DNA from 4 places in the Nonomuraea sp. NPDC051941 genome. Region 4 is predicted to be linked to each of the others. Evidence: riboswitches for the same ligand, from Rfam matches in the RefSeq annotation. Region 4 holds a riboswitch; each other region holds the start of a gene.
What was found. A riboswitch is a leader RNA that binds a small molecule or an ion and turns the genes downstream of it on or off. The one in region 4 is predicted to bind cyclic di-AMP.

Region 1: it holds a riboswitch for cyclic di-AMP, as region 4 does, so the genes downstream of both, ACIHFD_RS05745 (hypothetical protein) here and ACIHFD_RS44060 (NlpC/P60 family protein) in region 4, are expected to answer to the same signal.
Region 2: it holds a riboswitch for cyclic di-AMP, as region 4 does, so the genes downstream of both, ACIHFD_RS30925 (CHAP domain-containing protein) here and ACIHFD_RS44060 (NlpC/P60 family protein) in region 4, are expected to answer to the same signal.
Region 3: it holds a riboswitch for cyclic di-AMP, as region 4 does, so the genes downstream of both, ACIHFD_RS50895 (C40 family peptidase) here and ACIHFD_RS44060 (NlpC/P60 family protein) in region 4, are expected to answer to the same signal.

The regions. Positions count from the first base shown of each region.
Region 1 covers NZ_JBIUCF010000002.1:410,092-417,316, reverse strand. The annotation lists gene ACIHFD_RS05755 (MDR family MFS transporter) at 1-1,171, shown strand, start outside; gene ACIHFD_RS05750 (DUF5302 domain-containing protein) at 1,220-1,420, shown strand; cyclic di-AMP (ydaO/yuaA leader) riboswitch at 1,587-1,722, shown strand; gene ACIHFD_RS05745 (hypothetical protein) at 1,909-2,601, shown strand; gene ACIHFD_RS05740 (alpha/beta fold hydrolase) at 2,640-3,485, shown strand; gene ACIHFD_RS05735 (aminotransferase class III-fold pyridoxal phosphate-dependent enzyme) at 3,482-4,696, opposite strand; gene ACIHFD_RS05730 (carbohydrate kinase family protein) at 4,693-5,610, opposite strand; gene ACIHFD_RS05725 (TetR/AcrR family transcriptional regulator) at 5,657-6,241, shown strand; gene ACIHFD_RS05720 (class II aldolase/adducin family protein) at 6,282-6,917, shown strand; gene ACIHFD_RS05715 (DUF885 domain-containing protein) at 6,912-7,225, opposite strand, start outside.
Region 2 covers NZ_JBIUCF010000020.1:58,235-65,459, reverse strand. The annotation lists gene ACIHFD_RS30945 (DUF6716 putative glycosyltransferase) at 1-167, opposite strand, end outside; gene ACIHFD_RS30940 (hypothetical protein) at 170-1,114, opposite strand; gene ACIHFD_RS30935 (aldo/keto reductase) at 1,212-2,033, shown strand; gene ACIHFD_RS30930 (Gfo/Idh/MocA family oxidoreductase) at 2,053-3,006, shown strand; cyclic di-AMP (ydaO/yuaA leader) riboswitch at 3,124-3,261, shown strand; gene ACIHFD_RS30925 (CHAP domain-containing protein) at 3,275-3,961, shown strand; gene ACIHFD_RS30920 (YoaK family protein) at 4,244-4,990, shown strand; gene ACIHFD_RS30915 (alpha/beta fold hydrolase) at 4,956-5,762, opposite strand; gene ACIHFD_RS30910 (LysR family transcriptional regulator) at 5,834-6,697, shown strand; gene ACIHFD_RS30905 (TetR/AcrR family transcriptional regulator) at 6,761-7,225, shown strand, end outside.
Region 3 covers NZ_JBIUCF010000045.1:88,438-95,662, reverse strand. The annotation lists gene ACIHFD_RS50915 (sugar ABC transporter permease) at 1-510, opposite strand, end outside; gene ACIHFD_RS50910 (ATP-binding cassette domain-containing protein) at 507-1,226, opposite strand; gene ACIHFD_RS50905 (sugar ABC transporter substrate-binding protein) at 1,227-2,330, opposite strand; gene ACIHFD_RS50900 (ROK family protein) at 2,431-3,597, shown strand; gene ACIHFD_RS50895 (C40 family peptidase) at 3,630-4,160, opposite strand; cyclic di-AMP (ydaO/yuaA leader) riboswitch at 4,209-4,352, opposite strand; gene ACIHFD_RS50890 (3-isopropylmalate dehydrogenase) at 4,454-5,500, shown strand; gene ACIHFD_RS50885 (branched-chain amino acid aminotransferase) at 5,718-6,815, shown strand; gene ACIHFD_RS50880 (O-methyltransferase) at 6,854-7,225, opposite strand, start outside.
Region 4 covers NZ_JBIUCF010000035.1:112,961-120,185, forward strand. The annotation lists gene ACIHFD_RS44030 (L-aspartate oxidase) at 1-107, shown strand, start outside; gene ACIHFD_RS44035 (type III pantothenate kinase) at 111-893, shown strand; gene ACIHFD_RS44040 (hypothetical protein) at 960-1,451, opposite strand; gene lysX (bifunctional lysylphosphatidylglycerol synthetase/lysine--tRNA ligase LysX) at 1,598-3,079, shown strand; gene ACIHFD_RS44050 (winged helix-turn-helix transcriptional regulator) at 3,164-3,565, shown strand; gene ACIHFD_RS44055 (LuxR C-terminal-related transcriptional regulator) at 4,208-4,420, shown strand; gene ACIHFD_RS44060 (NlpC/P60 family protein) at 4,447-5,397, opposite strand; cyclic di-AMP (ydaO/yuaA leader) riboswitch at 5,493-5,642, opposite strand; gene ACIHFD_RS44065 (amino-acid N-acetyltransferase) at 5,919-6,488, shown strand; gene ACIHFD_RS44070 (RDD family protein) at 6,574-7,225, shown strand, end outside.

The DNA.
Region 1 (7,225 bases), on a different contig from region 4:
GGCGCAGGACATGCCGCAGCTCATCGCGTTCCGTGCGCTGCAGGGGCTCGGCGCGGGCGCGCTGCTGCCGCTGTCGATGGCGTTGGTGATGGAGATGTTCCCTCCGGGTACGAACGGCGCCCGCGTGCAGGGTGCGCTCGGCGGCGTGATGGGCCTGACGTACCTGGCCGGGCCGTTCCTGGGCGGGTTGTTCACCGACCACGCGACCTGGCGGTGGGCCTTCTACGTGAACGTGCCGATCGGCCTCGTGCTGATCGCGATCGTCGCGCGCCGCCTGCCGAACCGGCCGGGCGTGGGCGGCGGCGGGCGCCCCGACTACGCGGGCATCGCGGTCTTCACCGTGGCCATCAGCGCGCTGCTGCTGGGCCTGACGGAGAAGGGCCTGGACGGCAACACCTGGACCGACGCCGCCGTGGCCGGGCCGATCGTGCTCGCGGCCGCGTTGCTGGCGGTGTTCGTGCTGGTCGAGAGGCGGGCGGTCAGCCCGATCATGCCCATGCACCTGTTCGGCAACCGCACCTACACGCTCGTGAACGTCACGTCCTTCTTCACGGCCTTCTGCATGTACGCCGGCGTGGTGTTCCTGCCGCGTTACTTCCAGCAGTCCCTCGGCGTCAGCGCCACCGAGTCCGGGCTGAGGATCTACCCGATGACGCTGGCCATGGTCCTGGGCAGCGTCGTCATGGGCACGCTCATGTCCAGGACCAGGGTCTACAAGCCGTGGCTGGTCGCCTCCCCGTTCCTGCTCGTCGCGGGCACCCTGCTCTGCCTGAACCTGACCGCGCACACCAACGGGCTGCTGCTGGCCGGCTGGATGCTGCTGATCGGGCTGGGCATGGGCCCGATGCTGTCCGGCCTGACCGTGGCCTCCCAGCAGTCCGTCGAGCCGCAGTACATCGGCGTCGCCTCCGCGAACCTGACCTTCTTCCGCCAGATCGGCGGCTCCGTGGCGCTGGCCGTCGGCGGCACCCTCTACAGCTCGACGGTCACGGTGGACGCGCCCGTGCACGGCCTGGCCGCCGCGCACGCCTCCGCCGCGGCGGCGGTCATCCCGTCGCTGGGGGTGGCAGGGGCGCTGCTCGCCCTGATCGCGCTGGTGGCGATGCCGGCCAGGCGGCTGGAGGTGCCCGCCACGCCGCAGAACAGGGTTGAGGCCAGTTTCGCGTCATAAGCGGCGCCATGCGAAGCTGTGATAGTCCCCAACACCATGGAGGTCCTCATGGCGGAAACACCGGAGCCGGAAGTCAGCGAGACTCCCGAGGACGAGATGAAGCGCAGGTTCCGCGAGGCGCTGGAGCGCAAGCGTAACCAGCACGCGGACTCGGGCGCGGGTGGCAAGGGCGGCGACCCATCGAAGATCCACGGGGCGCACGGTCCGGCTGCGAGTAAAAGATCGTTCAGGCGCAAGAGCGGCGGCTGAGGCCGGGAATTTCAAGGGGGTACGGCAATGCCGTGCCCCCTTTCTCTATGCCGGAGGCAGGTAGATCTTTACACCGATTCATGACGAACTGTTTGTGTTTGTCCGGAATACGTGGTTAGAGTGATGCCCACTTACCAGCCGGTGGCGTGGACCACACAAGGGAACCAGCCGGCTGGCGCCTAATCCCGATCACTCGGGAGCCGGGGACCCACCTCCCTGGGGTGAATCCGACCTTGCGTCGGTAGGGCAACTCCACCGCCCGAACCCGTCAGCTAACCCGGTAGGCGAGATGGAGAGGACTTATGCAGAACTTGAATGATCACGTAGAACACCCATACAGCGTGATGACGGCCGCCCTCTGAGCGGTCCCTTCTCCAGGTTCGTTTCGCGCTCCGCGTAGCTTTCCCCCTGTCAGGTGCTTTCCCCTGCTACGCCCTTTTTCAAGCGAGCGCAATCTCCCTGCCCCCTCGCGAAGGACTGTACTTTTCATGTCTGCACGTTCTGGTTTGCGTACCCTCGCTCTGCTCACCGCCTCCACCGTCGGCGCGCTCACCATCGCCGGCACCGCGGCCCACGCCGACTCCAACACGGACGAGAAGGTCCTGCTCAAGGGCTCGACCACCGCTTCGTACTTCTGGGACGACTCCTCCGGCCGCGCCGGGGACACCGGTCTGCCCGCCAGCGGCAAGCCCATGCAGAAAGGTCTGGCCGCCAGCCCGAGCTGGCCGCTCATGACCGAGGGATACGTGATCCACGACGGCAAGAAGCTGCCCTTCTTCGTCGGCGACCGCGGTCCGGGCGTGCCCTCCAACAACGGCGTCATGCTCGACCTGGACGGCAAGACGTTCGCGGAGCTGACCGGCGGCTCGTTCAACATGGAGACGCTCGGCGTCGACGGCGTCGGCGGCCAGGGGCACATCAAGGTCGACTACGTCATCACCAAGTGGGGCAACGGTCCCGGCAAGAAGAACTACCCGGTCCCGTTCTCGACCGGCGCCTGGTCCGAGCGCGACGACAACCCGGCCGAGCCCCCGGCGGCCGGTGCGGCCGTGCCGCCGCCGGCGCGCGAGGCCGGAGAGTGGAGCGCCAGCACGGGCGCCGTCGTCGCCAGCGCCGTGGCCGCGGTGGGCGGCGGCGTGGTGCTCGCCAGCGACCGCGTTCGCAATCTTCTCAAGGGCTGAACTTTACGGACCTGGACCAGAATGTCATTCTGGTCCTCGTGACCACCCGCGTAGCCGCGAACGGCATCGAAATCGCCTACGAGAGCTTCGGCTCGCACGAGGGGCGCCCCCTGCTCCTCATCATGGGGCTCGGCGCGCAGCTCATCCACTGGGATGAAGGGCTCTGCGCGCTGCTGGCGGACCAGGGACACCACGTCGTACGGTTCGACAACCGCGACGCCGGTCTCTCCACACACTTCCACGACAAGGGCGTTCCCGCGATGGGGGCGCCCTCGCCGTATCTGCTGGACGACCTGGCCGACGACTCGGCGGGACTCATGGACGCGCTGGGCTGGCCGGCCGCCCACGTGGTCGGGGCGTCGATGGGCGGCATGATCGCCCAGGCGCTGGCCATCCGCCACCCGGACCGGGTGCTGACCCTGACCTCGATCATGTCCACCCCCGGCCCCTCGGCGGCCCCGCCCACCGAGGCCGCGCTCGCCACCCTCATGGCCGCGCCCCCCGCCGACCGCGAAGCGGTCCAGGCCCAGGCGGTGCGGACCTGGTCGGTCATCGGCTCGCCCGGATACGAGCTGGACCGCGAGCGGATCACCCTGCTGGCCGGACTCGCGTTCGACCGCTGCTTCGACCCCGGCGGGACGGCCCGGCAGCTCGCCGCCATCATGGCCTCGGGCGACCGCACGGCGGGGCTCGCCGGGGTGCGGGTGCCCACGCTGGTGCTGCACGGGGAGGCGGACCAGCTCGTCCCCGTCGCCGGTGGCCACGCCACAGCCGCGGCCGTGGCGGGCGCCCGGCTGGTGACCTACCCGGGCATGGGCCACGACCTGCCGCGCCCGCTCTGGCCGTCCGTCGTGGCCGAGATCAGCAAGCTCACCGCTCCCTAGCCGAAGTGGGCACGGGTCTCCGCGAACGCCTGGTCCGTGCCCTCCAGCGCCCTGGCCACGTCGGCCTCCGTGTGCGCGGCCGACATGAACCAGTTGTGCCACGGGTGCAGGTAGACCCCGTGCCGCAGGCAGGCGTCGCTCCACCACATCGCGACGGAGAGGTCGGCGTCCCCGTCGAAGCTGAGCCACGGGATCGTGACGGGTCCTGTCTGGTTCACCACGAACCCGTGGGACTTGGCCTGCGCGTAAAGCCCCTCGCGGAGCTGCGTGCCCGCGCGTTCCATGGCGCCGATGCCGTCCGTGTCGCGTAGCGTCTCGATGGTCGCCTTGGCCGCCGCCATGGCGACCGCCGAGAACCAGAACGACCCCGTCGAGTACAGCGTCTGCGCCGGTCCGCGCAGCGCGTCCGTGCCGGTGACGGCGGCGATCGGGTAGCCGTTCGCCATGGCCTTCGACCAGGCGGTCAGGTCGGGCCGCACCCCGTACGGCTCCCAGGACCCCCGCAGGTCGACCCGGAACCCGGCCCGCACGTCGTCGATCACCAGCGCGGCCCCGAGCCGGTCGGCCAGGGCGCGGGCGCCCCGCGCGAAGGCGGGCTCCACCAGCTCCTGGTCCTCGAACGAGTCGTGCTTGAACGGCGTCACGATGATCGCCGCCACGTCGCCCTCCACGGTCGCCGCCGCGGCCTCCAAGGACTCGAGTGAGTTGTACGTGAACTCCACCAGGTCGGCCCGCTCGTTGGGCGTCGTGCCCGCCAGGGAGGGCGTGCACCAGGGGTCCGCCCCGTGGTAGGCGCCGTGCGCCATCAGGACCTTGGTCCGCCCGGTGGCGGCGCGGGCGACCATGAGCGCCTGCGTGGTGGCGTCGGTGCCGTTCTTGGAGAACATCGCCCAGTCGGCGCTGGGCACGGTGTCCACCAGCAGCTCGGCCAGCTCCACCATGATCGGGCCGGGGCCGTTGAGGCAGTCGCCGAGCGCGGCCTGCCGGGCGGCCGCCTCCTCCACGCGCGGGTGGCGGTGGCCGAGCACGACCGGGCCCCAGCTGCACATGAAGTCGATGTACTCGCGACCGTCAACGTCCCACTGGCGGCAGCCCTCGCCGCGTTCGAAGAACTGCGGGAAGCCGGGGGCGAAGAGGGCGGCGTTGAGGTGGCCGTACATGCCGCCGGGGACGACCTTCAGTGCGCGCTGACGGAGTTCTGCGTCGGTCATCCGAGAGTCCTTAGAGTCGAGTCGAGATCGATGAGGCCGGCGTCCGAGCCGAGCCCGGTGGCGACGCGGGCGGCGGCGGCCGTGCCCCAGCGGGCCGCGGTCAGCACGTCCTGCCCGTGCAGGAGGCCCGTCAGGAACCCCGCGCAGTACGCGTCCCCGCAGCCGGTCGTGTCCGAGACGTCCACCTTGAGTGCGGGCACCGTCTCCGCGCCTTCCGCAGTGACCACCAGGCTGCCCGCGGCCCCCAGCGTGACGAGCACGCCGCGCGGCCCGTCGGCCAGCAGCGCCCGGGCGGCCTCGCCGACGTCGGAGGCGCCGGTCATGAGGAGGGCCTGCGACTCGTTCGGCAGCACGTAGTCCACGTGCGGCAGGAAAGCGCGGGCCATTCCCAATAAGTCGGGCATCTCCGAGAGGAGGTCCATGGTGATGACGGTGCCGGACGCGCGTACCTCGTCCAGGAGGGCGAAGAACGCCGGGTCGCCGAGGCCGAAGGTGACGTCCATCCCGCCCAGGTGGATCGCCCGGACGCCGCGCAGCACGTCGGGGTCGAGGTCCGCGTACGTCACGCTGAGGTTGGCCCCCGGCACGTGGAAGCTGGGCCGCCCGCCGTCGAGCCTGATGGGCAGGATCGACGCGGCCGTCTGCTCGCCCGCCCTGCGCACGAGGCGCGAGACGTCGACGCCGCGCTTGGCGAGCACCGCCACCAGGAAGTCACCCAACTCGTCGTCGCCGGCGGCTCCCATGGTGATCACGGGGTTGCCCAGCTTGACCAGGTCGACGGCGGTTCCGGCGGCGGCGCCGGCGGCGGTGAGGCGGATCTGCTCCACCAGTACGGTGTCCTGGCCCTCGGGGATGTGATCGATGGGCCTGGCGAGAATGTCGACGATGTGGACGCCGACGGTGGCGACGGTCATAGTCTAAATAGACAGACGTCCGAATAAAAAGTCAATGGAGGAGCCGATGCCCAAGATCGTCGATCACGACGAGCGCCGGCGCGAGGTCCTGTCAGCCGCCCGCCGGGTGATCGTCAGGGACGGGATCGACGCCGCCACCACGCGGGCCATCGCCAAAGAGGCCGGATACTCCAACGGCGTGCTCGCCCACTACTTCGCCGACAAGGACGAGATCCTCCTGTCTGCGCTGCGCCAGTCGCACCAGCGCATCCGCGACCGGCTGACCCGCAAGGTCGAGGGCGCGACCGGGCTGGCCGCGCTGCGCGAGCTGCTGCTGGACAACCTGCCGCTGGACGCCGAGCGCACCCAGGAGTCGCGCCTGGAGGTCAGCTTCTGGAGCCGCAGCCTGGCCTCGGAGCGCCTGGCCGAGGTCCAGCGCACGGAGGCGGACGAGCTGCGCGCCGCCGTACGCGACCTGCTGGCGCAGGCCCGCGCGGCGGGTGAGCTGCGCACCGAGGACAACCTGGACGACCTCACCGAGCACCTGCTCGCCCTGGTCGACGGCCTCAGCCTGCACCTGCTCCTCTACCCGGGCCGGCTCAAGCGCGTCGACGTCGAGCGCCTCATGCTCCAGGCGCTGGATCGTTTGTGACCGTTGATGTATTTCGGACGACCGACTACATTTGCCGCGCATGAGCCTGCGCGAGCAGTTGTGCGAGTACGGCCGGCGCGCGGTCGAGCTCGGCCTGGTCATCGGCACGTCCGGCAACCTGAGCGTGCGTGAAGGGGATCTGGTCGCGGTCACCCCCTCGGGGGCGGCGCTCGACCGGCTGACCCCGGAGATGTGCCCGGTCGTGGACGTCGAGGGCTACCTCGTCGAGGGCGACCTGCAGCCGTCCAGCGAGACCCCCATGCACCTGGCCGTCTACGCGACCACGGACGCCAAGGCCATCGTGCACACGCACTCGGTGTTCGGCACGATCGTGGCCACGACGATGACCGAGCTGCCGCCCGTGCACTACAACGCGCTGCTGCTCGGCGGCGTGGTCAAGGTGGCCGAGTACGCCACGTACGGCACGCCCGAGCTGGCCGCCAACGTCCGGGCGGCGATGGAGGGCAAGAAGGCCGCCCTGATGGCCAACCACGGCGGGGTGACCGTCGGGGCGACGCTGGAGGAGGCGTTCGAGGCCACCCGGCTGCTGGAGTGGCTGTGCGAGGTCTACGTCCGGGGGCTCAGCGTGGGCAAGCCGGCCATCCTCACGAACGAGCAGCTCAACGCGGTGATCGAGCGCGCGCTGAACCCCCCGACGTTCCCTCGCCGTCTATGAGAGCGCCGCCTGCTCCGCCAGGCCCAGCGGCAGCCCGCCCGACCCGGCGATCCGGTCGTGGAACTCCTTCAGCGACCCCTGGAACGACTCCCGGATGCGGTCGATCTCGATCGCGCCCGTGAGATAGGAGGGCGCCTGCGTAGGCCACGCGCAGTAGCGGTTCACCTCGCCCTGAGCGGTGCCCGGCGACAGCGACGCCCTGGTCGCCATGAACGTCTCCGCCTCCTCGATCGACATGTCCTCGCAGTGCAGCGCGGTGTCCACGACGATCCTGGCGGCGCGGAAGATCCGGCAGTCCAGGTGGGCCA
Region 2 (7,225 bases), on a different contig from region 4:
ACCACCGGCGGCGGCTCCAGACCGCCCACGGCGGCGGCGATCTGCTCCGGCGACGGCGCGATCGGCGTGCGCACCACCACGAGCTCCGCCGTGTCGCCGGGGGGAAGGTCGCCGAGCAGGCAGGCCGCCCACTTCAGATACGAGTCGGAGTCGGCGACCGCCAACACTTTCAACCGGACACTCCTGTCAGATGCGAGCGAAGGGCGGGGGCCGCCCTGCTGGTCCACCAGTCGTCAGGAACGTCCACGGGCTCCACGGCGACACCGCGCGGGCTGAGCAGCACCCGCAGCGAGGTGATCGCGGTCGAGGGCAGGCTGAGCACGCGCTGGCCCGCGTCCAGGCCGCGCAGCGTCAGCTCGGCCGGCGCGCCCACGTCGTGCACGGTGATGCCGGGGCGCTCCCTGATCAGGGCCACGTCCACGGGGTCCTCGCGGCGGTGCGGGTAGTACGCGAGCGGCTCCTGGGCCGCCAGGTCCGTCAGCCAGCGCAGGTAGTGGTCGCGGTGCACGAGCCCGTTGCGGACGAGCGAGGTGCCGAGGACGACCGTGCGCTCCGCGGGCCCCTCCGCGCTGGGCGGCTGGGCACGCAGCCAGTCGAACTGGTGGCGTACCAGGTTGATCCCGGCCTGCCGTACACCGTCCGCCAGGGCCTCGTCCACGGGCAGGGCGGTGAAGACCGACACGTCGCTCAGGCGCAGCCGCAGCGCGGCCGCCAGGCCCAGCACGGAGCGCAGCTTGGTCGGCTGGGCCCTGGCCCGCAGCAGCGGCCGGTACGGCCCCGCGGCCAGCAGCTCCAGCAGCCGGAGCGTGGCCAGCCCGTCGTCCACGATGACGATGCGTCCGGGACGCGAGGTGAGCCAGCGCACCTGCACCCTGCCGGAGAAGGCGTCACCGACGGCCTGCACGCGCCTGGGCATGCGCTCACGCGGCTCCGCCAGCTCCAGGCCGTCGGGCAGCCCCAGAGACCTCAGCTCCCGACGCGTGGCCTTCAACGGCCTCAGACCGGCGCGCGGCACGACCACCGTCTCGGGGCCGAGCACGCCCGCGTAATGGGCCTCGACGGCGCACAGCATCTGGAGCGGTGACTCCACCCAGGCCGACGCCTGTTCGACCACTCCTGTCCTCCCAGCCGGGTGATGGCCCGTTCACGACCGCTTCAAGCTAGCCCCGCCGCCTTAAGCCACCAGAAACGCGACGTGAACAATGGAGAGTATGAACTCGCTCATGCTCAACACCGACGGCGTGCAGATCCCGCAGCTCGGCTACGGCGTCTGGCAGGTCCCCGCCGACGAGGCCGCGCGGGCCGTCACGACCGCGCTCAAGGCCGGTTACCGGCACGTGGACACCGCCGCCGCGTACGGCAACGAAGAAGGCGTGGGGCAGGCCGTACGCGAAAGTGAGCTGCCGCGCCGGAAGCTGTTCGTGACCACCAAGCTGTGGAACGCCGACCACGGCCGCGCGGAGGCGGCGTTCGACGAGTCCCTGGCCCGCCTCGGCCTCGACTACATCGACCTTTTCCTCATCCACTGGCCGGTGCCGCAGCAGGACAAGTACGTGCAGGCGTGGAAGGCGATCGAGAAGATCTACCGTGACGGGCGCGCCAAGGCCATCGGCACCTCCAACTTCAGCATCGCCCACCTCACCCGCCTCATGAACGAGACCGACCTCGTGCCCTCCATCAACCAGATCGAGCTGCACCCGTACCTCCAGCAGCGCGAGCTGCGCGCCTTCCACGAGGCCAACGGCATCCTCACCGAGGCGTGGAGCCCGCTCGGGCAGGGCCAAGGCCTGCTGAACGACCCCGCGCTGGCCAAGCTGTCGGACAAGTGCGGCAAGACGCCCGCGCAGATCGTGCTCCGCTGGCACCTGCAGCTCGGCCACGTCGCGATCCCCAAGTCGGTCACCCCGGCGCGCATCGCCGAGAACATCGGCGTCTTCGACTTCATCCTCGACGCCGAGGACATGGCGGCCATCGGCGCGATGAACAGGGGTCAGCGGATCGGACCCGACCCCGACACGTTCAACATGACCTGACTCGTCTACGATCGCCCGCGTGCGGGATTTTGCGTGGGGCATAGCGGCGACAGGGAATATCGCGCGGACCGTCGGGGCGGCCATCGCGGCCGAACCGGGCATGCGGGTGGCCGCCGTCGGATCGAGGAACCTGGGGCGGGCGCAGGCACTGGCCGCCACTCTGGGGGCGGAGTCCGCGTACGACTCCTATGAGCGGCTCTGCGCCGACCCGGCCGTGGACGCGATCTACGTGGCGACGCCGCACGCCCAGCACCTGGAGGTGGCCGAGGTCGCCATCGCCGCGGGCAAGGCCGTGCTGTGCGAGAAGCCGCTGGCCGCCACCGTGGACGACGCGGAGAAGATGGTACGCCTGGCGCGCGAGGCGGGCGTGTTCCTGATGGAAGCGATGTGGATGCGGTTCAACCCGCTCGTCCAGAAGATCGCGGCCGACGAGCGCTTCGGCGACCTCCGCTCGGTGCACGCCTCCTTCGGCTTCGCCAAGCCCTACGACCCGGAGCACCGGCTGTGGGCGCCGGAGCTCGGCGGCGGAGCGCTCCTGGACCTGGGGATCTACCCGTTCGGGCTGGCCCAGCTGATCCTCGGCATGCCCTCCGACCTGCGGATCACCGGCACTCTGGCGCCCAACGGCGTCGACGCGGAGGCCGGCGGCGTGCTGCTCTACCCCGGTGGCAGGAAGGCTCTCGTGGAGACTTCGTTGCTCGGGAATTACCCGAACCATGCCAGTGTTGTAGGGACTCAGATGCGGGCGGACCTCCAGGCACCGTTCTGGGCTACGCCGCGGATTCTGCTCTCCGGGCCCTCCATGGAGCCGGAGGAGTACATCCTCGATCCGGCCGACAACGGGTACGCCGGGGAGCTCCGCGAGGTCCGGGCCGCGACGGCCGAAGGCAGGACCGAAAGTTCGATCATGCCGCTCGACGAATCCCTTGCCATGATGGGGCTTCTGGCCGAGGCTCGCAGGCAGGTCGCCTAGCTGGGCCTTTATCGATTTGTAACGCTCTTGCCTTATGCATTACGTTTGAGGCATTCTTGAGGCATACGTCCGGTTTGTCCGGACTTGTCCGACCATCGCAAGACACATCACAGGAACGTCCTGTGACCGCTGAATCCGCCCTCGGGCGGAACCGGGGACCCACGTCCTTTGGGGTGAATCGGCACTTCGGTGCCGTAGGGCAGCTTCCACGTCCGAACCCGTCAGCTAACCCGGTAAGCGGCATGGAAGCAAGGAGTAAACCCCCTCGATGGCCAACATCCGCTTTACCTCCGCTGCGAAGACCAACATCGCCCGCGCCCTTCTCGGCGCCACCATCCTCGGGACCGCGTTCGGCGCCCACATGACCAGCGCCACCGCAGCGGACAAGCAGCCGATCGGCACCGTCGCCGGCACCGCCACCGTCGCCGACCACACCGAGCGCTCGCGCGAGGCCAAGGTCAGCGCCACCGCCGGCGAGGTCCTGGCCCTCGCCAAGTCCCAGGTCGGCATCACCGAGAACGCGGCCGGCGGCGGCACCAAGTTCCAGCGCTGGTACGCCAACTCGCAGCGCGCCGCGGAGACCATCGCCCGTGACGGCGGCAGCCGCGCCGACTACCTGAACGCCGCCTGGTGCGCGATGTTCGTCTCCTGGGTGGGCGATCAGACCGGCGCCCGCTCGCAGATCGGCTGGGACGCCTGGACCGTCGCCCACGCCAAGTGGTTCCAGGCCAACCACCGCTTCGGCACCGAGGCCAAGCCCGGCGCCATCGTGTACTTCTCGTGGAGCGGCAGCAAGAACCTCAACGACATCAAGCACGTCGGGTTCGTCGAGAAGGACAACGGCGACGGCACCATCTCGACCGTCGAGGGCAACACCGGCAACGGCAAGGTCGAGGAGCGCGTCCGTCCCAAGTCCCAGGTCGTCGGCTACGGCTACCCCCAGTACCGTTCCTGACCGGACCGTCCCCCTCCAGGCTGGACTTCCCCCAGGCGCCTACTGACCGGACTCCCCCAGGCAGCTCCTGGCCGGCCTTCCCCCAGCGCCGAACGAGCGCGCGTCCCGCAACGGGACGCGCGCTCGTCGCGTTTCGCCCCCGGCGAGTGCGGCGGCGTGCCGAGCGGAACCCGGCGATCGGTGCCGTTCGGCCGTCGCGTTTCACCCCCGCGAGTGCGGCGGCCCGTCACCGGGGAAGACCCGAGGCGAACCGCCCGCGACCTCGCCAAGGAGCCGCCCACCATGCCAGCCGCACGCAGACGCCCCGGAAGGCTGGTGCGGAGTGGGCTGCGACGGGTCGCCGACGAGCTCTTCCCGCGCGGCGCCAACCCGCACGGCGTCCTGCCCGCCCTGCTGATCCTCCTCGCCTTCGTCACCGGCCTCGTCGACGCCGTCAGCTTCCTCGGCCTGGGCCGCGTCTTCGTCGCCAACATGACCGGCAACATCGTCTTCCTCAGCTTCGCCCTGGCCGGGGAGGCCCAGATGTCCAGATGGGCCTCCCCGGCGGCCCTCGTCGCCTTCGGAGCCGGCGCCTGGAGCGCGGGCCGGGTGATCAGGCGGACCGCAAACCCGCGACGGGCGTTCGCCGCCGCCACCGCCGTACACGCGCTCCTCGTCGCCGCCGCCCTCGCCGTCGCCCTCACGGCCGGACACCGCACAACCTGGCCCCAGGCGGCCCTCATCGTGCTGCTCGCCTGCGGCATGGGCCTGCAGAACGCGTCCGTACGGGCGCTCGGCGTACCCGACCTGGTCACCAACGTCCTCACCACGACCCTCACGAGCCTGGCCGCCGACACGCCGGGCCGGGCCGCCCTGCGTCGATCCGCCTCCATTGCCGCGATGTTCCTCGGCGCCCTGACCGGCGCCCTCCTCCACCTCACGACCGGCCCCGCACCCGCCCTGGCGGCCGCCCTGGCCCTGCTCACCACCGTCGCCCTCGTCGCCCGCAGTGGTCTCAGCCGAGAAAGAACTCCGCCAGCGCCCGGGTGACCCCGGCCGAATCGTTCTCCATCGGGATGTGCCCCGCCCCGGGAACACGCACCAGCGTCGTGTTCGGCACCTCGGCGGCGAAGCGCTCGGCGTACCGGACCTCCTGGAACGTGTCGTCCTCCCCCCACACCAGCAGCTTCGGCGTCCCATCGGCCTTGAGTGCGGGCACCAGGTCCAGCGTGTAACGGCTGTCGGCCGCACCCGCCAGCGCCATCCACGACCGGCCCACCCGCGGGTCGTTCCACGGATCAAGGTAATCGGCCAGCTCCGCCTCGGTGGCCGGCCGGGCGAGCGCGGTGGTGACCGCCTTGCGGCGGGCGGCCAGCAGTTCCTCCACGGTCGTGGCCGCCACCACGGCCGGATCCCGGTAACGGGCCACGCCGGGCACCGGCCAGGAGTCGTATGTGACCGAGTTGACCAGCGCCAGCCGCCGCACCTCTGGCCTCCCCTCCACCAGCAGGTGCTGGGCGACCGCACCGCCGATGTCGTGCCCCGCCACCGAGAGCCGCTCCCCCGCGCCGACCGCGGCCGCGAACCGTGCCACCCACGCCGCCAGCGCCGGAACCGCCGCCGTCTCCGCCGTCAACTCCCCGCCGGAACGCCCCAGCCCCGGCAGATCCACCGCCACAGGACGCAGCCCCGCCGCCGCCAGCCCGTCGATCACCGACGCCCAGACCCGGCTCCAGTACGTGCCGTGCAACAGCAACACCACCGGGCCCCGCTCGCCCGCCGTCAGATAACTGGCCACGCGGCCGTCGACTTCGATCGTCATTCGCTCGAACATGGGCATAACCATCATGTTCTGGAAGTGTCCCGGTCAAATACCAATTAAGGTATGCCGGTATGACATTGGCGCAGCTTAGGGCCCTGGTCGCGGTCGCCGAACACGGCGGCTTCACCGCCGCCGCCGAGCACACCGGCATGTCCCAGCCCGCAGTCAGCCGCGCCATCGCCGCCCTCGAACGCGAGCTCGGCGCCGCCCTGTTCGTCCGCCACCGCGACGGCATCGCCCTCACCGAGGCCGGCCGGCGAGCCCTCGCCCGCGCCCGCGAGACCCTGCGCCACTTCGACCTCATCCGCGCCGACGTGGCCGCCGCCGGCGGCCAGATCACCGGCGAACTCCGCCTGGCCAGTCTCCCCAGCGCCACCGGCACGCTCGTCGCCAAGCTGCTGCGCGCGTTCACCGACCGCTACCCGCAGGTCCGCGTACGCCTCTTCGAGGGCATGGACGACGACATCCGCGAATGGCTGCACCGCGGCGCCGCCGAGGTCGGCGTCGTCACCCTGCCCGCGCCCGGCCTGCACACCGTCCACCTGAGCACCCACGACATGGTCGCCGTGCTGCCCGCCGACCACCCCCTGGCCGCCCGCCCGGCCGTCACTCTCGCCGATCTGGAGGACAGGCCGTTCATCCTGACCACCGCCGGCTGCCGTCCCCTCATCATGGGCGCTGCGCTGACGGCCCAGGTACGGCTCGACGTCGCCTTCGAGGCCAGCGGGCCCGCCGCCATCCTGGAGATGGTGGCCGCGGGGCTGGGCGTCAGCATCGTCCCGACCCTCGGCCTCCCCGCCGACCTGGGCACCGTCGCCACCCGGCCCCTGGAGCCGAAGATGACCCGTTCGCTGGCCCTGGCCGTTCCGTCGGCGGACGACTGCGCCCCGACCGCACGCGCTTTTCTCGACCAGCTCGGCGCCTTTACATTGTAGATCAGCGTGTACGTCGTCTACTTCTGATACGTTGTACACAATTCGTCGAGAGGAGGGTGATCCATGGCTGCCCCGCGCAAGCCCGATGACAGGCCTCCGCTGTGGGCCCGCCTCGAGCGCCCGGCGCCCGCCCCCCGCCAGACCCTGTCCCCGCACCGCATCGCCACCGCCGCCGTGGGCGTCGCGGACGCGGAGGGCCTCGACGCCATCACCATGCGGCGGCTGGCCACCGAGCTGGGCGTCGCCCCGATGGCCGCGTACCGGTACGTGTCGGGCAAGGACGAGCTGCTGGAGCTGATGGCCGACCACGCCTACGGCGAGCTGGAGCTGCCCGGCGAGACGGCGGGATGGCGGGAGACGCTGCGGGAGATCGCCGTCAGGACGCGCGAGCTGATGCTGAAGCACCTCTGGCTCGCCCAGCTCCCGCCGAGCGCGATGCTCGCCGTCACCCCCAACCGCCTGGCGGTGGCGGAACGCTCGCTGCGCGCCGTCGACGGCCTGGACCTGGACGCCGACACCAAGATGGCC
Region 3 (7,225 bases), on a different contig from region 4:
CAGCTTGGAGATGAACCCGGTGAACGGCAGGTTGATCGTCCCGCCCTGCCGCAGCAGGTAGAGCAGCAGGCCGAGCCAGCCCATCAGCCCGGCCAGCGTCACGACGAACGACGGCATCCGCAGCTTGGTCAGCATCAGGCCGTGCAGGAACCCGATCGCCGCGCCGACGGCGAGCGCCAGGAGGATGGCGAGCAGCGGGTTCCAGCCCTGCTTGACGTGGACGATCGTCATGATCGTGGCGCACAGGCCGCTGACCGAGCCCGCCGACAGGTCGATCTCGCCGAGCAGCAGCACCATGATGATGCCGAGCGCGATCGTGCCGGTGGCGGCCATCTGGAGCACGAGGTTGGTGAGGTTCTCGGGGGACAGGAAGCGGTCGTTGAGCGTGCTGAACACGATCGCGATCGCGATCAGCCCGCCGACCACCGGCCACGCGCCGACGTCCCCCTGGCGCAGCCGCTCGACGGCGACCTTCGGCGTGTACGGGCTGCGTACCAGCGTGTCGGTCATGTCCCCGCCCCCGTGATCGCGGCCACGATCTCCTCCTGGGAGGCGGTGGCCGTGGTGAACTCACCGGCGTTGCGGCCCAGCCGCAGCACCACCACGCGGTCGCTCACCGCGCGTACGTCGGCGAGGTTGTGCGAGATGACCAGCACCGCGAGCCCGCGCTCGCGCAGCCGCCCGATCAGCGCCAGCACCTGCGCCGTCTGCTCGACCCCCAGGGCCGCCGTGGGCTCGTCGAGGATGACCAGCCGCGGCTCGCCGATGAGCGCCCTGGCGATGGACACCGACTGCCGCTGGCCACCGGACAGCATGGCGACCGGCACCCTGATGTCCCTGATGCGCACGTCGAGCTGGCCGAGGAGGTCGCGGGTCGCGCGTTCCATGGCGATGTGGCGCAGCAGCGAGCCGCGGCGGCGCTCGGTGCCCAGGAAGAGGTTGGCCACGACGTCGAGGTTCTCGCAGAGCGCGAGGTCCTGGTAGACGGTCGAGACGCCGAGGGCCTGCGCGTCGTGCGGGTTGGCGATCCTGACCGGCGAGCCGTCCACGGTGATCGTGCCGGCGTCCGGCGTCACGACCCCCGAGATGGCCTTGACCAGCGTGGACTTGCCCGCGCCGTTGTCGCCCATGAGGGCCACGACCTCGCCGGGGCGCAGGTCCAGGCGGGCCCCGTCGAGCGCCTGGACCGCCCCGTACCGTTTGGAGATGTCTGTCGCCGAGAGCATCTACTCGATGCCCTGCTTCTCGCAGGCGGCCTTGACCTCGCCCGTGCAGAGCTGGGCGGCGGTGTAGAAGCCGTCCTTCACGATCGTGTCCTTGACCTTGTCGGCCGTGACGGGGATGGGGTCGAGAAGGAAGGCCGGGATGTCGGCCGCGCCGTTGTTGACCTTGGCGGGAGCGGTGGGCTGCTCGCCCTTGGCGACGGCGACGGCGAGCTCGGCGGACTTCTCCGCCTCCGCCCTGATGTTCAGATATATGGTCATGTACTGCTCGCCGGTGAGGATGCGCTGGACGGCGGCCAGCTCGGCGTCCTGGCCGGTGATCGGCGGGAGCTGCTTGTAGCCCGCGCGTTTCATGGCCGCGATCGCGCCGCCCGCCATGCCGTCGTTCGCGGACAGCACACCGGTGATGGTGTCCTTGCCCAGCGCGGTGATGGCCTGCTCCATCTCCTGCTGCGCCTTGTCGGGGCTCCAGTCCGGCGTGTCGAACTCCCTGCCGACCTTCACCTTCCCGTCCAGCACGCTCTTGGCGCCCTTCTTGTAGTCGGCCGAGCTGGGGTCGGTGGGGGAGCCGTGGATCATCACGATCTGGCCCTTCGCCGCCGTGCCCCTGGCGGTCATGGCGTCGAGCAGGGCCTGGCCCTGCATCTCGCCCACCCGTACGTTGTTGAACGAGACGTAGTACGCGTAGTCGAGCCCCGAGATCAGCCGGTCGTAGGCGATGACCGGGACCTTCTTCTGCTTGGCCTGGTTCACCAGGGGAGCCACGGCGTTGGCGTCCACGGCGTCGAGCACGAGCACGTCGGCCTGCTGGGTGAGCGCGGCCTCGACCTGTTGCTGCTGCTTGGGGGCGTCCTGCTCGGCGTTGCTGTAGAGAATCTTGCAGTCGGGGCAGAGCGACTTGACCTTCGCCTCGAACAGCGGGCGGTCGAATGCCTCGTATCGGGTGGTCTTGGACTCGGGCAGGAACAGCGCGATCGTCTTGCCGCCCTGGTTCTGCGTGGTCGTGGTGGTGGCGCCGGTGCCGTTTCCGGTACTGTTCCCGGCGTTTCCGCAGGCGGCGGCCAGGAGGACCGCCGCGACAGGGATTGATCGCCATGCTCGGTGCATCGCACTTCGTCCTTCCGGATGTGCCGCCCCTGTGCTTGGTAAGAAAGGTAATTTACTATCAGGCAAGTTGGCTAGGCTCTGTTTCCTCAAGGAGGGTGAGATGCGGGGCGACCTGGGTAATCCGCGGATGCTGCGAGTGCTGAACGAGCGCCGCCTGCTCGACCATCTTCAGGAGCACGGCCCCGCCTCGCGCACCGACCTCGCCAAGATCACCGGCCTGTCAAAGCCCACGGTGTCCGCGGCCCTGGCCGGGCTGGAGGTGGACGGGCTCGTTCACCTCGTCGGCGAGGTCTCCGGCCGCCCGGGGCCGGTCACGTCCCTGTACGACGTCAACGCCGCCGCCACCCACGTCGCCGGCGTCGACATCGGGCGTGACTGGATCAGGGTCGCCGTCGCCGATCTGCGCGGGAAATTCGCCGGCCGGAGGGACGGGCGCAACACCGCCCTCACCTCCGCCGAACTGGCACTCCTGGTCGGACAGCTGTGCCGGGCCGCCGCCTATGAGGCCGTCGTCGACTGGCCCGACATCGCCTGCGCCGTCGTCGGCACGCCCGGCGTGTACAACCCGGAGCTCGGCCGCCTGGAGTTCGCCCCCAACCTGCCCGGCTCCGACCTGGCCGAGCGCCTGCGCGCCGAGATGGAGGTCGACCTCGTCATCGAGAACGACATCAACCTGGCCGCCGTCGGCGAGCACACGCACGGGGCGGGGCGCGGCAAGTCCAACTTCGCGCTGGTGTCCGTCGGCACCGGCGTCGGGATGGGCATCGTGATCAACGGTGAGCTGTACGTGGGCGCCCGGGGAGCGGCGGGGGAGGTCTCGTACCTGCCCGCGACCGAGGACCCGGCGCCGCCGGCCGGTGACGCCCTGGCCCACGGCGCCACGGAGGCGGTCGCCGCCGCGCCCGGAGTGGTCCGCGCGGCCCGCGCCGCCGGCCTGAGCCTGCGGACGGCCAAGAAGGTCTTCGCCGCGGCGGCCTCCGGTGACAGAGTGGCCCGCTCGGTGGTGGAGGCCGAGGGGCGCCGCATCGGCGGCCTGCTGGTGGCGGTGGCCGCCGTGCTGGATCCGGAGGTGATCGTGCTCAGCGGCGGCGTGGGCCGCAACCTGGACCTCCTGGGGGAGTCCATCGAAGCCCGCATCGCCGAGCTCGGCCCGCTGCGGCCGTCGGTGGTGGCCAGCACGCTGGGGGACAGCGGCGTCCTGCTGGGCGCGGTGGCCCGCGCCAGGACCCGCGCCTGGGAGCTCATCTTCGACGCCCGCCTCCCCTGACCGTCGCGTGGGGAGGCGGACGCCGCGGCCTCCTACAGGGTGGCCGTGAGGGTGGTGGGCGTTTCGTCGCGCTGCTTCTGGAGCTTGGACCAGAGCCGTACGCCCTTGCGGTCGGGGCGGACGCCACCCACGAAGGACTCTCTGCGCCAGGAGGTCAGGCGCTCTTCCTTGACCACGTCACCCGTGTGCGGCGAGTGGACCATGTAGCCGGGCCGGGAGATCATCCCGACATGCCCGAGGCCGTGGAAGAAGACCAGATCGCCGGGTTTGAGGTCCTTCCAGTCGATCTTCTGGGTGAACGCGCCGTACTGTTCGGCGGCGGTGCGGGGGAGTTCGATTCCGGCGTGCTCGTACGCCCTGAGCATGAGCCCGGAGCAGTCGTATCCGCTCGGGCTGGCGCCGCCCCACACGTACGGGGTGCCGCGCTTGCTCATGGCGAACTTGATGGCGACCTTCCAGGCGGGCGTCGGAGCCTGTTCCTCCTGGATTTCCTTGATCTGGCCGCCGGTCAGGGTGGTGAGGTCGTCGATCTTGGCCGAGGCATGGGCTGGGGAGGCCAGCATGAGCCCGGCGGCGCCCGCCGCCAGGACAATGGCGATTCGAGACAGGGGTCTGTCCTTCCATAAGGCCGGCCGGGTTAGCTGACGGGCTCGGGCCTGGAAGTAGCCCTACGGCATGGGGGTGCCGACTCGCCCCAGGGGGAATGTGGGTCCCCGGCTCCACGCAACGGCGCGCGGATTAGGCTGGTCGGTGACTTTAACGAAACGGTCAAAGAACCGCAATACCGGACAAAGGGGTCGTCCGAAAGATGAGATGAAGTGTTCGTCAGCCGAGACGACGCGGTAAGGTACCGCCCATGGAGTCGCGTAACATCCGTCTGGCCGTCATCCCCGGCGATGGGATCGGCACCGAGGTCGTGGCCGAAGGGCTCAAGGTCCTGGAGGCAGTGGGCACGAAGATCGAGCCCACTCACTACGACCTGGGAGCCGCACGCTATCACCGTACCGGCGAGACGCTGCCCGACGCCGTGCTCGAAGAGCTGCGCGGCTACGACGCGATCCTGCTCGGCGCCGTGGGCGACCCCAGCGTGCCGCCGGGCATCCTCGAGCGCGATCTGCTGCTGCGGCTCCGCTTCGAGTTCGACCACTACGTCAACCTGCGCCCGGTCAAGCTGTTCCCCGGCGTGGAGACCCCGCTGGCCGACACGCCGCCGGAGAACATCGACATGATCGTCGTCCGCGAGGGCACCGAGGGCCTCTACGCGGGCACCGGTGGCGCCATGCGGCGCGGCACCCCGCACGAGATCGCCACCCAGGAGTCGCTCAACACCGCCTACGGTGTCGAGCGCGTGGTGCGCTACGCGTTCGAGAAGGCCGTCACGCGGCCGCGCAAGAAGCTGACGCTCGTCCACAAGACCAACGTCCTCACCTTCGCCGGTGACCTGTGGCAGCGCACGGTCAACCGCCTGGCGGCGGAATACCCCGACGTCACGACCGACTACTGCCACATCGACGCGGCCTCGATGTTCTTCGTGAGCCAGCCGGAGCGGTTCGACGTGGTCGTCACCGACAACCTGTTCGGCGACATCATCACCGACCTGGGCGCCGCCATCGCGGGCGGCATCGGCCTGGCCGCCAGCGGCAACATCAACCCCGAGCGGTCCGCGCCGAGCATGTTCGAGCCGGTGCACGGCAGCGCCCCCGACATCGCCGGCCAGGGCAAGGCCGACCCGACCGCGACCATCCTGTCCGTCGCCATGCTCCTCGACCACCTGGGCCTGCACACCGAGGCGGCCAAGGTCGAGCAGGCGGTCGCCGATGACATCCTCGAGCGGCTGGCCGGCTGGGCGGGTCGCACCACCCACGAGATCGGTGACGACATCACCGCGCGAGTATCCGGCTAGGACCGCCTAGCCCCCAACGCGCCTGGTGGTCCGACGAGGGCCGCCAGGCGCTTTTTTGCGTCCAAAAGGGCTGATCGCCCCATTGGCCGCTTGCCATCCCATATAGCGAGACAATAGGAAGTACCGGGACTGTCTTCCGGGCAGCGCCCGCTCACCAGCACCGATCCGCAGATTTCTTGTAGATTTGGGCAGATTCGCAGAGAGAAGGACCGACGTCATGACCATCGCTCAGAAGCTCAGCTTCGACGTGCAGCTATCCGACCACGCTCGCACCGCGGCCGAGCGGGAGCAGGTACTGGCGAACCCCGGCTTCGGGCAGACCTTCACGGATCACATGGTCTCGATCGACTACACCGAGGGGCAGGGCTGGCACGACGCCAAGCTCCTTCCGTACGGCCCGCTCTCGCTCGACCCGGCCACCTCGGTCTTCCACTACGCGCAGGAGCTGTTCGAGGGGCTCAAGGCCTACCGCCAGGCCAACGGCTCGATCGTCGCGTTCCGCCCGTACGCGAACGCCGCCCGCTTCAACCGCTCCGCGCTCCGGATGGCCATGCCGGAGCTGCCGGAGGAGGCTTTCGTGGAGTCGCTCGAGCTCCTCGTCCAGACCGACAGGGAATGGGTGCCCACGACCGAGGGTCACAGCCTCTACCTGCGGCCCTTCATGATCGCCACCCAGGCGGGGCTCGGTGTCAACTACCCGTCGAAGTCGTACAAGTACATGGTCATCGCCTCCCCGGCGGCCTCGTACTTCACGGGTGGGCTCAAGCCCGTCTCCGTCTGGCTGTCCACCGAGTACACGCGGGCCGCCCCCGGCGGCACGGGCTTCGCGAAGTGCGGCGGCAACTACGCGGCCGCGTTCGTCGCGCAGCGGCAGGCCGTGGAGAACGGCTGCGACCAGGTGGTGTGGCTGGACGCCCACGAGCACAGGTACGTCGAGGAGATGGGCGGGATGAACCTGTTCTTCGTCTTCGGCGACAAGCTCGTCACCCCCGCGCTGACCGGCACCCTGCTGCCCGGCATCACCAGGGAGTCGATCCTGGAGCTGGCCGGCGACCTGGGCCTGGAGACCGAGGAGCGCCTCATCTCGATCGACGAGTGGCAGGCCGGATGCGAGTCCGGGGAGCTCACCGAGGTGTTCGCGTGCGGCACGGCGGCCGTGGTCACGCCGGTGGGCACGGTGAAGGGCGCCGACCGCTCCTGGAGCGTCGCCGACGGCAACCCCGGCCCGGTGACGATGCGGGTGCGCGAGGAGCTGGTGGGCATCCAGTACGGCGCCCGCCCCGACGCCCACAACTGGATCCACAAGATCGTCTAGTGGGGACGGCCGGGTCCGCGAGGGCCCGGCCGCCGCGCCTAGTTCTTCCTGATCAGGGTCATCCCGTCCGCGACCGGCAGCATGAGGACCGTCACCCGCGGATCCTCCATCACCAGGTCGTTGAACTGCCGGATCTCCACGGTGGTCTGCTCCTCGTGCGCCGGGTCCGCCACGTGGCCCCGGCGCAGCGTGTTGTCCGCCACGATCAGGCCGCCGGGCCGCAGGCGCTCCATGAGCAGCTCGTAGTAGCCGGGGTAGTTGCCCTTGTCGGCATCGAGGAAGGCCAGGTCGACGGTCTGGTCGAAGGCGGCGAGCGTCTCCAGCGCAGGCCCGAGCGTGAGCGTCACGCGGTCCTCCACCCCGGCCTCGCGCCAGTAGCGGCGGGCGACGGAGGTCCACTCGTCGCTCAC
Region 4 (7,225 bases):
TGGAATCGGCTCGTCGCGTGGCCGAAACTGGCGTTGACTATCTGGCGGTGGGAGCGCTGACGCACTCTGCGCCGGCTCTGGACATCGCATTGGATCTGCGGGGGTAATTGATGCTGCTCACGATCGACGTCGGCAACACGCACACCGTGCTCGGGCTGTTCGAGGGCGAGGACGTCATCGAGCATTGGCGGCTGGCCACCGACGCCCGCCGCACCGCCGACGAGATCGCCGTCGTCCTCCAGGGGCTGCTGGCGCAGTCGCCGCTGCTCAAGGGGGCCGACATTGACGGCATCGCCATCTGTTCGACCGTTCCGAGCGTGCTCAACGAGATGCGTGAGATGTGCCGCCGCTACTACGGCGACGTGACGGCGGTGATCGTGGAGCCGGGCATCCGCACCGGGGTGCCCGTACGCATGGACAACCCCAAAGAGGTCGGCAGCGACCGCATCGTGAACGCGCTGGCGGCCATCGAGCAGTACGGCGGCCCCTGCGTCATCGTCGACTTCGGCACCGCGACCTCGTTCGACGCGGTGTCGGCCAAGGGCGAGTACGTCGGCGCGGTGACCGCGCCCGGCATCGAGATCTCGGTCGACGCGCTGGCCGCCGCCGGGGCCCAACTGCACAAGGTGGAGCTGGTCAGGCCGCGCTCGGTGATCGCCAAGAACACTGTGGAGGCCCTGCAGGCCGGCATCATCTACGGCTTCGCGGGCCAGGTGGACGGGATCGTGGAGCGGATGGCGGCCGAGCTGGCCGACGACCCCGACGAGGTGACGGTGGTGGCCACGGGCGGGCACGCGGCGCTGGTGGTGGGCGAGTCGCGCTCCATCGACGTGCACGAGCCGTGGCTGACGCTCATCGGCCTGCGCCTGATCTACAAGCGGAACACGGCCTGAGCCCCGACAGGAAAAAGCGGCCTCCCGCCCGGGTGGGAGGCCGCTCGCACGTCCGGGGACGACTCGTCACTCGCTCTCGGCGGTGTAGATGTAGTCCCAGGGGCTGCACTTCGTGGGGTAGTTGCTGTACTGGCCGATCTGGCAGACCTTCACCCGCACGCTGAAGACGTCGTTCTCCGAGAAGGTGAACTTCTTGTAGCCGGGGAAGCCGCAGTACTTCTTGGAGAAGACCGGCGACCAGTCGTGGTCGAAGTCGCTGGCCTCGAACTTCACGAATGCGCACTTGCCGCCCTCGTCCTCGTCGCGGTTGTCCAGGTCGTAGAGCCGGCCCTTGACGGTGACCTCGTTCGACTCGCCGTCCTCGTCCCAGCTGACGCCGATCCAGCCCTGCGACTTCGCCAGGCCGTTCTTGGAGTAGACGGGGCTCCAGTAGTCGGAGTAGTCGTCGTCGTGGTTCGCGGCGCCGGCCGTGGCGGCGTTGGCGGCGGAAGGCAGCGACAGGGCCAGAGCGCTGGTGGCGGCGACGGCGAGGAAGCCTGTCGCGATCTTCTTCAACATCTTCTCTCCTTGAGCTCCCCTTGGACCGGCTCCCTACCGGTTCCCCCCTGAGCTCGTGAGACATTGATAGAAGAGGGCTCTTGCAGCGGTCCTGCAGCGTGCCGACGAACCCTTGCAGGTCGCCATATCCCCTACCCTTTGTTCTTGTGAGCGACGAACTTCCCGAGCAGATGCGCATCCGGAGGGAGAAGCTCGACCGCCTTCGCAGCGAAGGCGTCGACCCTTACCCGGTGAATTTCCCCCGTACGGCCACCAACGCCGAGGTCCGGGAGAAATACCAGGGCCTGGAGCCCGACACCGCCACCGGCAACACGGTCGCGGTCGCGGGGCGCGTCATGCTCAACCGCGTGGGCGGCAAGCTCTGCTTCGCCACGCTCCGCGACGGCGGCGCCGACCTGCAGGTCATGATCTCGCTCGACAAGGTGGGCGAGGACTCGCTGGCCGCGTGGAAGCGCGACGTCGACCTGGGTGACCACGTGGGCGTGACCGGCGAGGTCATCACCTCGCGGCGCGGCGAGCTGTCCATCCTCGCCGACAGCTGGCAGATCACCGCCAAGTGCCTGCGTCCGCTGCCGGAGAAGCACGTCGGGCTCACCGACCCGGAGGCGCGCGTCCGCCAGCGCTACGTCGACCTCATCGTCAACGACGAGTCGCGGAAGATGGCCCGCCTGCGCAGCGCCACGGTGCGCGCCGTGCGCGACTTCTGGCACGAGGAGGGCTACCTCGAGGTCGAGACGCCCATGCTGCAGCCCATCCACGGCGGCGCGGCGGCCCGGCCCTTCAAGACCCACATCAACGCCTACGACATGGAGCTCTACCTTCGCATCGCGATCGAGCTCTACCTCAAGCGGCTCGTGGTCGGGGGCATCGAGAAGGTCTTCGAGATCAACCGCAACTTCCGCAACGAAGGCGCCGACTCCACGCACAACCCCGAGTTCACGATGCTCGAGGCCTACGGCACCTACCTCGACTACAACGACATGGCCGACCTGACCCAGCGGATGTACCAGAAGGCCGTGGTGGCCGCCCTGGACACCACGGTGGTCGTCCACGACGGGGTGGAGGTCGACCTCGGGATCGCCCGGTGGCCGCGCATCACCCTGTACGGCGCGGTGTCGGAGGCCGTGGGCGAGGAGATCACCACCGCGACCGGCCTGGAGGAGCTCCGCAAGATCGCCGATCGGCGCGAGATCCACTGGGACCCGAAGTGGGGCCAGGGCAAGCTGGTGCAGGAGCTCTTCGAGGCCCTGGTGGAGCACACGCTCGTCCAGCCCACGTTCGTGATGGACTACCCGCTGGAGACCTCGCCGCTGACCCGCCAGCACCGGGACAACCCCCTGCTGACGGAGAAGTGGGACCTGATCGGCTTCGGCACGGAGCTGGGCACGGCCTACTCCGAGCTGATCGACCCGATCGAGCAGCGCCGCCGCCTGGTGGAGCAGTCCCTCCTGGCCGCCGGGGGCGACCTCGAGGCGATGCAGCTGGACGAGGACTTCCTGCAGGCCCTCGAGTACGCGATGCCGCCCACGGGGGGCATGGGCGCGGGGATCGACCGGATGATCATGGCCTTCACCGGCAAGAACATCCGCGAGACCATCCTCTTCCCGCTGGTCAAGCCCACCCACTGACCCGCGTCCTGCCGCCGTCGTAGAGTGCCCGCCCCGGGCGCTCTACTCTCTCCTGATAAGCAGGGATCGGGAAGGGGCGAGCGGATGGCCACGAAGACGGCGGCGGAGCAGCGGGACGAGGCCAGGCAGGTCTTCGACGCGTACTTCGCCGAATGCCCCTCCAGGAAGCTGCTCGACACCCTCAGCGACAAATGGGTCACCCTCCTGCTGACCGCGCTGGCGCAGGGCCCGCGCCGCTACAGCGACCTGTCCAGGCGCATCGCGGGCGTCAGCCAGAAGATGCTCACGCAGACCCTGCGCGGCCTGGAGCGTGACGGCCTGGTCTCGCGCACGCTCACCCCTTCTGTGCCGGTACGGGTGGACTACGCGCTCACCCCGCTGGGCGAGAGCCTGATGCCGTTGGTGGCCGCGATCAAGAGCTGGGCCGAGGCCCACATGGAGGACGTCGAGGCCGCCAGGGGCCGCTACGACGCCGCCGGCGCCTGAGCGATCATCGCCGTCGCGAATCCGGCTTCCGGGCCGCCCGGTTTCCGATCCGAAGCCGCTTGTAAGCCTCGCGTCAAGGCCGCGGAGGCGCGGGTCAGGGAGCGTCCGTGGTGCCCCGGCCACCCCTGTGATCCCGCTGGGCACACGCACCCGGAAACGAGGCCGCCCGGCCCGGCGGTCATAGCAGGACGCCCGCCACCCGGCGGGCCGCCGACCCGAACCCGCGGCGGCAATTGCCATAGCGGATTGATCCAATTGCCTTAATCGACTGCCTGACCTGGGTTGTCGGATCGCGTGGGAGCGCAGTACAAAGCGAGCGATTGGTGGCTTGCCGTGCGCCGGAAAGATCGCGTCACGGACGCGTGTCCCGCGATAACGCGGGTATCGATCATGCGGAATATCCATGGCGAACTGATCGAAAACCGGAACGCTGGTCGGGGCCATTCCGGAAGCCCCAATGTGATCACTCTACGTTCTGACATATCGCGAGTGCGTCATATATAGCGGATCATGTCAATAGCGCTCGTCAAGTGCGGCGATTGTCATGCTTGACGACCTTTCCACGATGCGTTTACCGTCTGCGAGGAGCGGCTTTGGCCCGTCTGTGAGGTCCAAGTTCTGCTGTTGGGGGGAGGGCTCCCGATGGATGTGCTCACTGAAGGCGTTGAGCTCAGCCATGCTGATTTGGCGCTGCTGGCGGAGTTGGCCAAGGGAGTCACGGTCGATCGGGTTGGGCGGCGGCTGGATATCAGCGGGCGCACGGTACGACGAAGATTGCGCGGCATCTGCGACCGCATAGGCGTGGCCACGGCCATCGAGGCCGTGGCCTGGGCAGCCCGCCGCCAGCTGATCTAGCCGCGGCGGACCGCCGGGGTGCGGGCTCAGTCGGCGATGCGCACCGCGCCGGCGAACGGCCGCCTCGCGATCGACGCGATCCGTACGACGTCACCCGTCTGCGGGGCGTGCACCATCATGCCGCCGCCGATGTAGATGCCCACGTGGTGCAGGTCGCTGTAGAAGAACACCAGGTCGCCCGGCCGGAGTTCCTCGCGCGAGACGTGCCGGCCGGCCGTCCACTGGTCGCCGGTGTAGTGCGGCAGCGAGATGCCCACCCGCTGGAACGCCGCCATGACGAGCCCGGAGCAGTCGTACGAGCCGGGGCCCTCGGCGCCCCAGACGTACGGCTTGAGCTGCTGCGTGAGCGCCCACCGCGCGGCCTCCGCGGCCTTCCCCGAGCCCGGGATCGGCAGGTTGACGCGCACGGCCCGCGTGCCGGGGCGCCCGGCCTCGCCCAGGGCCCGCCTGAACAGGCTGCTCTCGACCTTCGTCACCAGATTGGTGATCTTGTCGCGCTTGGCCTCGAGGTCCGTGACGAGCTTCTGGACCTCGTCGATGCGGGCCGTGGCGCTCTCCTTGGCGCGGGTGGCCGTGTCCATCGCCTTGGTGAGCTGGTTGATCTCCTCGCCCTGCTCGGTCTGCAGCGCGTACGAGGTCGCGGCACGATTGAGGAAGCCCTCGGGGTCGTCGGAGGTGGCGAAGGCGAGGGTCTTCAGGCCGCCCGTGATGTAGGCGTTCTGGGCCAGCGCGACGGCTTTCGAGCGCTTGGCGGCGAGATCCGTCTCGCTGCTCGTCAGCGTCTTCTCCGCGGCCTCGGCGGCCTTCTTGGCGGTCTTGAGCTTCTCCCGCTGGCCGTTGTACTGCTCGGTCAGCGTCTCGATGTCGGTGTGCAGCTTCGTGGCCTGGTCGGCGAGCTCTTTCAGCGAGGGCTCGGGATCCGCGGACGCCGAACCGACGGGGATGGCGAACAGCAGCGCGGCGATTGTGAGACTCACCACACCTACGCGGCGTGGTCGCCGGGCCCGTTCCGGAGGGCGGGCGTGCTTGCCCGCCGACTTCCCCCCACCGCTGAGCGTGGGCTTCACCAACCAGCTCCTCTCGTCGACGCCTACCGGGTTAGCTGACGGGTTCGGGCCGGAGCAGCCCTACCGAAAGACTCGGATTCACCCCAGTGGTGGCGTCGGAGGTCGCCACCGGCGGTTCCCCGGCTTCTCTTGCGAGAATTGGGCGTGCCTCCCGCGCGACACGCGGGAAACATTGTCGCTGGACACTAATGCACTCCGGGTTCGTGCTCAACCAGAACTGCCAAGTCTGTAGAGGTTTCACAACCGAAGGGTCACAAGGTGATCTCGTGGGCACCCGTGCAGAAGAGGCCCTACGCCCTATTTGTCCGCGCCTTCGGCGGGCGCGAGCTGGCCGCGCGGTCCCGTGCCGATCTGACCACGAGATGTAACAAGCTGGGCCGAGACATGGGAGTTAGGGCTGAGCCGTAATGAGATCTGTACCCTGGAGAACCATGGAGCAGGTGGCCGAGCTGACAGTGCCCGAGACCGCGGTGGTGGTCCGGCGTGCCCGCACGCCCGACGTGCGCATGGTCAGACGCCTGGTGGACACCTACGCGGGGGCGGGGCCGCGGCTCCTGGAGAAGGCCACGGTGACGCTGTACGAGGACGTACAGGAGTTCTGGGTGGCCGAGCGAGACGGGCAGGTCGTCGGCTGCGGCGCGCTCCACGTGCTCTGGGAGGACCTCGCCGAGGTCCGCACGGTGGCGGTGGATCCCGAGTGCCGGGGGATGGGCGTCGGCCACCGGATCGTCTCCGCACTGATCCAGCAGGCTAAGGATTTGGGTCTGCGACGTGTATTCTGTCTTACTTTTGAGGTCGACTTCTTCGCGCGACTCGGGTTCCGCCCGATTCAGGGCACACCGGTCTCACCTGAGGTCTACGCCGAACTGCTGGCCTCGTACGACGAGGGTGTTGCCGAGTTTTTGGATCTTGAACACGTCAAGCCGAACACGCTGGGAAACACCCGCATGCTGCTCCACCTGACATCGGGTGACGTGGACCTTGACCAGATGGAAAGGTGATTGTTGATACCTATGTCGATACGTTGGGCAGCACAGGCATGTGTCCTGACACGTGCCACATGCGCACTCGAAGCGAGGTGACACGGTGAGCACCGGACAGCCGCCGTATCCACAGGACGAATCCGGCGACAACTCTGCGCCTCCCTATTACGGGCAGCAGAACCAGGGCCGCCACCCCGGCGAGCCCGACCCGGACGCGACTGTGATCGGCTACCGGGCGGACGACGCCTATGGGCAGCAGCCCCCGTACGGTCAGCAGGGCTACGGCCAGCAACCCCAGTACGGTCAGCAACAGCAGTACGGTCAGCAACCCCAGCACGGACAGCAGCAGTACGGCCAGCAACCCCAGTACGGCCAGCAGCAGCAGTCCCAGCCTGACTACGGCCAGCAGGCCCAGTCCCAGCAGGGCTACGGCCAGCAGGGCTATGGCCAGCAGCAGCAGTCGCAGCCTGACTACGGCCAGCAGCAGTACGGCCAGCAGGGCTACGGCCAGCAGCCGCAGTCGGGTCAGCAGGGCTATGGCCAGCAGTACGGCCAGCAGCAGCAGTCCCAGCCCGGCTACGGCCAGCAGGCCCAGTCCCAGCCGGGTTATGGTCAGCAGCCGCAGTCGGGCCAGCAGGGCTACGGCCAGCAGTACGGCCAGCAACCCCAGTCGCAGCCGGACTACGGTCAGCAGCAGTACGGCCAGCAGCCGCAGTCCCAGCCGGACTACGGTCAGCAGCAGTACGGGCAGCAGC